One region of the Escherichia sp. TC-EC600-tetX4 genome, then DNA from elsewhere that is predicted to be linked to it. Evidence: predicted binding sites of a transcription regulator. Region 1 holds the regulator's gene; each other region holds the start of a gene.
The links. Region 1 encodes CRP, which controls carbon source genes, mostly activating them, when cyclic AMP is high. Its sites were predicted from a motif close to ATGTGANNNNNNTCACAT; they were not measured.

Region 1 (3,281 bases):
CATTCGCCGCTGTTTATCGGCCAGTAAGTCACGGGCATAGAGCGGTTTTTGGGTGCGCAGCACGCGGGCGATGCGGCTGAAATGCCAGTAGCAGAATTGCCCAACCGGATTATCCGGATGCTGGCGGGCGATTTTTTCCAGTGCGCCAATTTGCTTTTCCATCGTAAAACGCGTTGGCAGGCGATGGTAAAGAATGTCATCAGCCAGCACGCGCAGGCGAGCGGCGACGGTTTGCGCATTCCAGCGGATAACTTCTTCCGCATGGCTACGCTCGACCAGCTTTTGCACCTCTTCCGGCTGATGCAAACTGACCGAAATATGTTCCTGTAAATCCAGCGCCTCCTGGAAAATACGCAGCATCCGCTTGTAGTCAGTATTATTTTGCGCGGAAAGCATATGCATTTGCTGATAGCACTGGGTAATTAGATCGACCGCTTTTTGCTGGCGCACCAGCAGCGGCGGCAGCGCTTTTTCAGGGTCGGTGTGCTGGGTAAGCAGGCTGTATTTGGCTTCACAATAATCTGCCAGTTCACGGTACAGCAGACTTAGTGACTCGCGCAGCGGTTGTTCGCGCCAGATCCAGAACCAAAACCAGTTAAACAATCCGTACCAGAGAGTGCCCAACGCATAGATGAGCAACGGTTCCCAGACCGGCATGTATCCCGCCAAACTGAGGGTAAAAATGGCGGCGAGCAGCGATGCAGGAAGCAATTTTGCGTGCAATGGCCCCAGCTCAGCAGTGACGCCAAGTACCAGCGTTAATCCGGTCAGCAAAAAGGGCAGGGGAACATCTTTTGCCAGTAGTAGCTGTGTCAGCAAGCTACAGGTGGCAAACAGCGACGCACCAATGATTAAGCGTTTGAAAAAACGTTTATGAGGCGTATCAAGGCCCGCAATATTGCAACAGGCAGGAACGAGGGAGAAGAGCAGACCGAATCGTAATTCGCCAAGCATTAACCCAACGGCCACGGGCAAACATAGCACCAGCGTTTGTCGAAGTGCATAGTTGATATCGGGGTGATAAATCAGTCTGCGCCACATCGGGGGAAACAAAATGGCGCGCTACCAGGTAACGCGCCACTCCGACGGGATTAACGAGTGCCGTAAACGACGATGGTTTTACCGTGTGCGGAGATCAGGTTCTGATCTTCCAGCATCTTCAGAATGCGTCCCACGGTTTCACGAGAACAGCCGACAATCTGACCAATTTCCTGACGGGTAATTTTGATTTGCATACCGTCCGGGTGAGTCATAGCGTCTGGTTGTTTTGCCAGATTCAGCAGAGTCTGTGCAATGCGGCCCGTCACGTCGAGGAACGCCAGGTTGCCCACTTTCTCTGAAGTGACTTGCAGACGACGCGCCATCTGTGCAGACAAACGCATCAGAATGTCCGGGTTTACCTGAATCAATTGGCGAAATTTTTTGTACGAAATTTCAGCCACTTCACAGGCGGTTTTCGCACGTACCCATGCGCTACGTTCCTGGCCCTCTTCAAACAGGCCCAGTTCGCCAATAAAATCACCCTGATTCAGATAGGAGAGGATCATTTCTTTACCCTCTTCGTCTTTGATCAGCACTGCCACAGAGCCTTTAACGATGTAGTACAGCGTTTCCGCTTTTTCACCCTGGTGAATAAGCGTGCTCTTGGATGGGTACTTATGAATGTGGCAATGAGACAAGAACCATTCGAGAGTCGGGTCTGTTTGCGGTTTGCCAAGCACCATGCGCGGTTATCCTCTGTTATAAGCTTTCTCCAGAGCCAGATAACGCCGCTGTCTCTGGATTGCCGAAATATGCTTCCCGCTACCTGGGAAGGGGCTATCAACTGTACTGCACGGTAATGTGACGTCCTTTGCATACATGCAGTACATCAATGTATTACTGTAGCATCCTGACTGTTTTAGCATAGCTTTCGCTTTGTGTCTCCTGGTGTCTCGCTTCAGCATGACCCAGGTCGCCTTCCGTTGCGCGATTTGGTTAGTACGCGTACTCTGTCAGGAAAATTGACGCAGTGGAGTAGCAAAAATGCAAGCGCGAGTGAAGTGGGTCGAAGGGTTAACTTTTCTGGGCGAATCCGCCTCTGGTCATCAGATTTTAATGGACGGCAACTCAGGCGATAAAGCACCAAGTCCGATGGAAATGGTGTTGATGGCGGCGGGTGGTTGCAGTGCCATCGATGTGGTTTCGATCCTGCAAAAAGGGCGTCAGGATGTGGTCGATTGTGAAGTAAAATTGACCTCTGAACGCCGCGAAGAGGCACCACGCCTGTTTACGCACATTAATCTGCATTTTATCGTCACCGGTCGCGACCTGAAAGACGCAGCGGTTGCGCGTGCGGTTGATCTCTCTGCCGAGAAATATTGTTCAGTGGCGTTGATGCTGGAAAAAGCGGTGAATATTACTCACTCGTATGAAGTGGTTGCCGCGTGACTTAACTATCCCGTTGTGAAGCCGGATAGTATTTTATCCGGCGTAATAGCAGAGTTACTCGATTTTCTTTCCTTCCATCAATCGTTGCACCAGCGGCAGCATAATTAATTCCATTGCCAGACCCATTTTGCCGCCCGGTACCACTAACGTATTGATGTGGGAAATGAATGAGCCTTGCAACATCGCCAGCAGCCAGGGGAAATCGATCCCTTCCAGATTACGAAAATGGATCACCACAAAGCTTTCATCGAGCGACGGGATACCTTTTGCCGCGAACGGGTTTGAAGTGTCGACGGTGGGAACGCGCTGGAAGTTAAGATGGGTGCGGGAAAACTGCGGTGTGATGTAGTTGATATAGTCTTCCATTGAACGCACTACTGAGTCCATCACTGCTTCTCGTGAGTGCCCGCGCTCGCTGGTGTCGCGGATCAGTTTTTGAATCCACTCAAGGTTAACGATAGGCACCACGCCGACCAGTAAGTCCACATGCTGCGCAACGTTATGCTGTGGCGTGACTACGCCGCCGTGTAAACCTTCATAAAACAGTACATCAGTGGGTTCCGGTAAAGGTTGCCAGGGGGTGAATGTCCCCGGTACCTGATTCCACGGTACGGCTTCGTCGTAGGTATGCAGATATTTGCGAGATTTCCCTTTGCCGCTCTGACCGTATTCAATGAAGGTTTGTTCCAGCAGGCCGAAGTCGTTAGCCTCGGGGCCGAAGTAGCTGATATGCCGCCCGGCGTCGCGCGCTTTGCGGATCGCCATGTCCATTTCCGGGCGGGTGTAACGGTGAAAACTGTCGCCTTCCACCTCAGCTGCATGCAGATTTAACTGCGCGAATATTTTACGAA
Region 2 (3,281 bases), 1.1 Mb from region 1:
GAATGCTGCCGCCAATCATTACCATAAAGCCGCCATCCCAGCCGAAGAAGTCCACGGTGTAGCCAACAATCGCGCTCGCCGCCACCGAACCGCCCAGGTAACCAAACAGCCCGGTAAAGCCCGCTGCCGTACCTGCCGCTTTTTTCGGTGCCAGTTCCAGCGCATGCAGACCGATCAGCATCACAGGACCGTAGATCAGGAAGCCGATAACAATCATACAAATCATATCGACGGTTGGGTTACCTGCCGGGTTCATCCAGTAAACGATAGTCGCGATGGTCACCAGTGTCATAAAGAAAACGCCGGTTGCCCCACGGTTGCCACGGAAGACTTTATCCGACATCCAGCCGCACAGCAGAGTGCCCGGAATACCTGCATATTCATAAAGGAAGTAGGCCCAGGAGGATTTATCTAGCGCGAAATGCTTAACCTCTTTCAGATAAGTCGGTGACCAGTCGAGGATGCCGTAACGCAGCAGATAAACGAACACGTTGGCGATGGCGATATACCACAGCAGTTTGTTCGGCAGTACGTACTGCATGAAGATTTGCTTCGCCGTCAGCTCCTGTTCCGCTTTTTCGTTATAGTCGTCCGGATAATCATTTTTGTACTCTTCGATCGGCGGCAAGCCACAGGATTGCGGGGTATCGCGCATCATCGCAAAGGCGAATAATGCCACCAGAATGGCGCAGAAAGCAGGCATATAGAGCGCCGCATGCCAGTCATTGAACCAGGCCATCCCCAGCAGGAACAGCAGCGGCGGAATACCACCACCGACGTTGTGCGCACAGTTCCACACTGACACAATGCCGCCACGTTCTTTCTGCGACCACCAGTGCACCATAGTACGACCACACGGCGGCCACCCCATCCCCTGGAACCAACCGCAGAGGAACAACAGTACAAACATCACCGCAATGCTCGACGTCGCCCATGGCACAAAGCCCATAAACAACATCACTGCCGCCGCCAGAATCAAACCTGCGGGCAGGAAAACGCGCGGATTCGAGCGATCCGATACCGAACCCATGATGAATTTCGAAAATCCATAAGCAATCGAGATCCCCGAAAGGGCAAAACCTAAATCACCGCGTGAGAATCCCTGCTCAACCAGATAAGGCATAGCAAGCGCAAAGTTCTTACGAACCAAATAGTAAGCCGCATAGCCAAAGAATATCCCCAGGAAAATTTGCCAGCGCAATCGACGATAAGTCGGATCGATCTCCGCGGCAGGTAAGCGCGCTTTGTGTGGCGCTGGTTTAAAAATACTCAACATTGATAGCCTCCGTGGCCCGTGGTCTTATTTATGATTAACAGCCTGATTCAGTGAGAGAACCTGCCGTTTCTTGAGTTGCCGCGATGTTAAGAAAACATTCATAAATTAAATGTGAATTGCCGCACACATTATTAAATAAGATTTACAAAATGTTCAAAATGACGCATGAAATCACGTTTCACTTTCGAATTATGAGCGAATATGCGCGAAATCAAACAATTCATGTTTTTACTATGGCTAAATGGTAAAAAACGAACTTCAGAGGGATAACAATGAAAACTCGCGACTCGCAATCAAGTGACGTGATTATCATTGGCGGCGGCGCAACGGGAGCCGGGATTGCCCGCGACTGTGCCCTGCGCGGGCTGCGCGTGATTTTGGTTGAGCGCCACGACATCGCAACCGGTGCCACCGGGCGTAACCACGGCCTGCTGCACAGCGGTGCGCGCTATGCGGTAACCGATGCGGAATCGGCCCGCGAATGCATTAGTGAAAACCAGATCCTGAAACGCATTGCACGTCACTGCGTTGAACCAACCAACGGCCTGTTTATCACCCTGCCGGAAGATGACCTCTCCTTCCAGGCCACTTTTATTCGCGCCTGCGAAGAAGCAGGGATCAGCGCAGAAGCTATAGACCCGCAGCAAGCGCGCATTATCGAACCTGCCGTTAACCCGGCACTGATTGGCGCGGTGAAAGTTCCGGATGGCACCGTTGATCCATTTCGTCTGACCGCAGCAAACATGCTGGATGCCAAAGAACACGGTGCCGTTATCCTTACCGCTCATGAAGTCACGGGGCTGATTCGTGAAGGCGCGACGGTGTGCGGTGTTCGTGTACGTAACCATCTCACCGGCGAAACTCAGGCCCTTCATGCACCTGTCGTGGTTAATGCCGCTGGGATCTGGGGGCAACACATTGCCGAATATGCCGATCTGCGCATTCGCATGTTCCCGGCGAAAGGATCGCTGCTGATCATGGATCACCGCATTAACCAGCATGTGATCAACCGCTGCCGTAAACCTTCCGACGCCGATATTCTGGTGCCTGGCGATACCATTTCGCTGATTGGTACCACCTCTTTACGTATTGATTACAACGAGATTGACGATAATCGAGTGACGGCAGAAGAGGTTGATATTCTGCTGCGTGAAGGGGAAAAACTGGCCCCCGTGATGGCGAAAACGCGCATTTTGCGGGCCTATTCTGGCGTGCGCCCGCTGGTTGCCAGCGATGACGACCCGAGCGGACGTAACGTCAGCCGTGGCATCGTGCTGCTCGACCATGCTGAACGCGATGGTCTGGACGGATTTATCACCATCACCGGTGGCAAACTGATGACCTATCGGCTGATGGCTGAATGGGCTACCGACGCGGTATGCCGCAAACTGGGCAACACGCGCCCCTGTACGACTGCCGATCTGGCACTGCCTGGTTCACAAGAACCCGCTGAAGTTACCTTGCGTAAAGTCATCTCCCTGCCTGCCCCGCTGCGCGGTTCTGCGGTTTATCGTCATGGCGATCGCACGCCTGCCTGGCTGAGCGAAGGCCGTCTGCACCGTAGCCTGGTATGTGAGTGCGAAGCGGTAACTGCGGGTGAAGTGCAGTACGCGGTAGAAAATTTAAACGTTAATAGCCTGCTGGATTTACGCCGTCGTACCCGTGTGGGGATGGGCACCTGCCAGGGCGAACTCTGCGCCTGCCGCGCTGCCGGACTGCTGCAACGTTTTAACGTCACGACGTCCGCGCAATCTATCGAGCAACTTTCCACCTTCCTTAACGAACGCTGGAAAGGCGTGCAACCCATCGCCTGGGGAGATGCACTGCGCGAAAGCGAATTTACCCGCTGGGTTTATCAGGGATTGTGTGGTCTGGAGAAGGAGCAGAAAGATGCGCTTTGATACTGTCATTATGGGCGGCGGCCTCGCCGGATTACTCTGTGGCCTGCAACTGCAAAAACACGGCCTGCGCTGTGCCATTGTCACTCGTGGTCAAAGCGCACTGC
Region 3 (3,281 bases), 2.3 Mb from region 1:
TCGCTGGTATCGCTGTCGAACTTCTCCACCGTCGGTAGCCTGATGGGTAACCTGACGCGCGGCTCAATGATGATTGAAGGACGAATTGCGCGCTTTGTATATATCTCGCTATACCGAATGCATCAGATTGCGCTGCATGGTTACTTTAAAACCGGATTAATGATGCTGGTGGGGAGTATTAACCGCGTTATCCGTCCGCGTTTGAAGTTGCATTAATCGACGTACACTGGCGGATGTGGCATAAACGCCTCATCCGCCCTTGAGAAACAGCGCGATCGGCAGCCGCGTTGTATCAGGCATCCTTTCAGACTCCTCCGAATCCTTAAGTATTTCCAGCCATTCCCGCGCTTTTCATCTTCTGTCTGATAGCTGCTTTTCTCCTTCGCTTGCATGATTGGCATAACTGCAAAGAAGGAGGTGTTCCCGTGAATAAATCAATGTTGGCGGGTATCGGGATTGGTGTCGCAGCTGCGCTGGGCGTAGCGGCAGTGGCCAGTCTGAACGTGTTTGAACGGGGCCCGCAATACGCTCAGGTTGTTTCTGCAACCCCAATCAAGGAAACGGTTAAAACACCGCGTCAGGAGTGTCGCAACGTCACAGTGACCCATCGTCGACCGGTGCAGGATGAAAATCGCATTACCGGGTCGGTGCTCGGCGCTGTTGCTGGCGGCGTGATAGGGCATCAGTTTGGTGGTGGTCGCGGTAAAGATGTCGCCACTGTTGTGGGGGCGCTGGGTGGTGGATATGCCGGTAACCAGATCCAGGGCTCTCTCCAGGAAAGCGATACTTACACGACTACGCAACAGCGTTGTAAAACGGTGTATGACAAGTCAGAAAAAATGCTCGGTTATGATGTGACCTATAAGATTGGCGATCAGCAGGGCAAAATCCGCATGGACCGCGATCCGGGTACGCAGATCCCGCTAGATAGCAACGGGCAACTGATTTTGAATAACAAAGTATAACAAGGCTGTACTCTGCAATTTGGCCCCTCATTCGCTCAGGCTGAGGGGCTTTTTTTGCGACTTATTTCACCAGTTCGGGCCATAAACGCAAAGTCGTTCCGGCAATCTGCATCAGTTTTTCCAGCGATGCACCTTCGCGTGCGCTGATCGACATCCCCTGAATAATACAATTAAGGAATTCTGCCAGATGTGTCACGTCACAGTGGGGCGGGATTTCCCCGCGCGCTTGTCGTTGACATAAAAACTGCTGCAAAGTGCGCTCTTGCATCGCATGGCGTGATTTCAACGTATTGGCGATATCTCCTGAATCTGGGGAGAGGGTGGTGCAGTTGTTGATCATGAAGCAGCCTGCCGGGGTGTCTTTGCTGGTAAAGCAGTTGGCGATGGCAGCAAAATAGTCAGCCAGCGCAGACTCCACGCTTTTCTCTTCACAAAACAGCTGTGCTTCATGCTTAGCGGCAAAACGATCGATATAGCGGTCGAGAACGGCACGAAATAACCCCTCTTTGTTGGTAAATTCCGCGTATAGCGTGGGCGCTTTGGCTCCGGTCGCTTCGACGAGGTCCGCAAGAGAAGTCGCTTCATAACCGTGTTGCCAGAACAATTTCATGGCCTTATCAAGCGCGGCATCCCTGTCGAACACTTTTGGGCGGCCACGGCTTTTTTTTACACATTGTGTTGAGTCAGTTGCCATGATGCCGTTGTACCTGGTGACTGTGAATGAAAGGTTATTATAAAAATAATCACCTCCGTTCACCAGTCCAGATCCCATAAAAATAATTGCTTTCTATTTAACTGAAATTTAAAGATTTTTAAATTAATTAATGATTGTTATAAAAAATATCTTGTATGTGATCCAGATCACATCTATCATTTAGTTATCGATCGTTAAGTAATTGCTTGCGACGTCATTCATCTGCATAAGGCCACTATTATGAAAAACGTAAAAACCCTCATCGCTGCGGCGATTTTAAGCTCCATGTCATTTGCCAGCTTTGCGGCTGTCGAAGTTCAGTCAACGCCAGAAGGCCAACAAAAAGTCGGTACAATCAGTGCTAACGCGGGGACAAATCTGGGATCGCTGGAAGAGCAGCTGGCGCAAAAAGCGGATGAGATGGGCGCAAAATCTTTCCGTATTACTTCTGTAACCGGTCCGAATACCCTCCATGGAACAGCAGTAATTTATAAATAAGCATTAACCCTCATTAATGCCTGCTACTGCTGATTTTTTCCCCGCGACATGCCGTGTCGCGGGGATTTTTTTATCCGGGCTTTACAGCGTTTGTGGGCTCACTTGATGACGGCGGACATCCACCGGCATCCCGGAACGGACATCCATCACATGTTGCATCACTTCAGCGTCAGTTTGTGCTGCATCTTTAAATGATTGCATTGCGCTATTCAGCGTAATTGGCAGCAGCTGCGGATCGTCATCAATCTTCTCTGACAGCGGCTGATGTACTTCAACCAGACGCGCACCGTTTGGTTCGGCAGAGACTTTTATCGGAGTGTTGATGATATTCACTTTGGTGCCTGGGGTGACCTGGCTAAAGAGTGTTTTGATATCGTCATCCCGCAGACGAATACAGCCAGAACTTACCCGCATGCCAATGCCGAAATCGGCGTTCGTACCATGAAGCAAATAAACGCCGCCATAGGCCGCCAGACGAATCGCATGATGGCCCATTGGGTTATCCGGTCCAGCCGGCACTACCGCAGGCAACTCAATTCCCTGTGCTTTATAACGGGCGCGGATGTTTGCCGTTGGCGTCCAGGTTGGGTTTGCACGTTTGTCTGAAACGGTGGTCACCATTGTCGGTGTCAGCGTGTCACCACCTAACTGACCAATACCTATTGGATACACGGTTACCGAATTTTTACCCGGCGGGTAGTAATAGAGACGCAGCTCCGCAATGTTGATCACAATGCCTTCGCGCGGCGCATCTGGAAGTAGGGTTTGCAACGGGATCGTTAACACGCTGCCCGCGCGCGGTACGTAAGGATCAACGCCGGGGTTAGCCTGTAACAGAGCGAGAAAGCCGACGTTGTATTTTTTGGCGATGGCTTCCAGAGAACCACCGTCATTTTCCACCACATGAAATTTGTTTTCGCCAACCAGACGACTGCCCGCTGGCGGCAGCGGCCAGGTGTTGGCTTTTGCCGGTAGCGCCAGCGCCACGGCAGCGGCGAACGTAAAAAACGTTAGCCAGCGAGAAAAACGCGTTTTGATCATCACCAAAAATCCATAATAAATATAAGGTTATTGTAATAAACAGATAAGCCTGAATTATGGATGGTGACAGTGTCGGATAGTGC

Region 2: the regulator CRP is predicted to act here: its motif matches at 1,386-1,403, upstream of glpT (glycerol-3-phosphate transporter).
Region 3: the regulator CRP is predicted to act here: its motif matches at 1,815-1,832, upstream of bhsA (multiple stress resistance protein BhsA).

What each region holds. Positions count from the first base shown of each region.
Region 1 is NZ_CP079924.1:395,889-399,169, forward strand. It holds gene KXD89_RS01795 (YccS/YhfK family putative transporter) at 1-1,041, opposite strand, end outside; gene crp (cAMP-activated global transcriptional regulator CRP) at 1,092-1,724, opposite strand; gene KXD89_RS01805 (OsmC family protein) at 2,026-2,430, shown strand; gene KXD89_RS01810 (phosphoribulokinase) at 2,485-3,281, opposite strand, start outside.
Region 2 is NZ_CP079924.1:1,525,769-1,529,049, reverse strand. It holds gene glpT (glycerol-3-phosphate transporter) at 1-1,276, opposite strand, end outside; gene glpA (anaerobic glycerol-3-phosphate dehydrogenase subunit A) at 1,549-3,177, shown strand; gene glpB (glycerol-3-phosphate dehydrogenase subunit GlpB) at 3,167-3,281, shown strand, end outside.
Region 3 is NZ_CP079924.1:2,708,267-2,711,547, reverse strand. It holds gene ndh (NADH-quinone dehydrogenase) at 1-216, shown strand, start outside; gene KXD89_RS13220 (glycine zipper 2TM domain-containing protein) at 426-965, shown strand; gene comR (TetR family copper-responsive transcriptional repressor ComR) at 1,027-1,659, opposite strand; gene bhsA (multiple stress resistance protein BhsA) at 1,900-2,157, shown strand; gene ldtC (L,D-transpeptidase LdtC) at 2,239-3,201, opposite strand.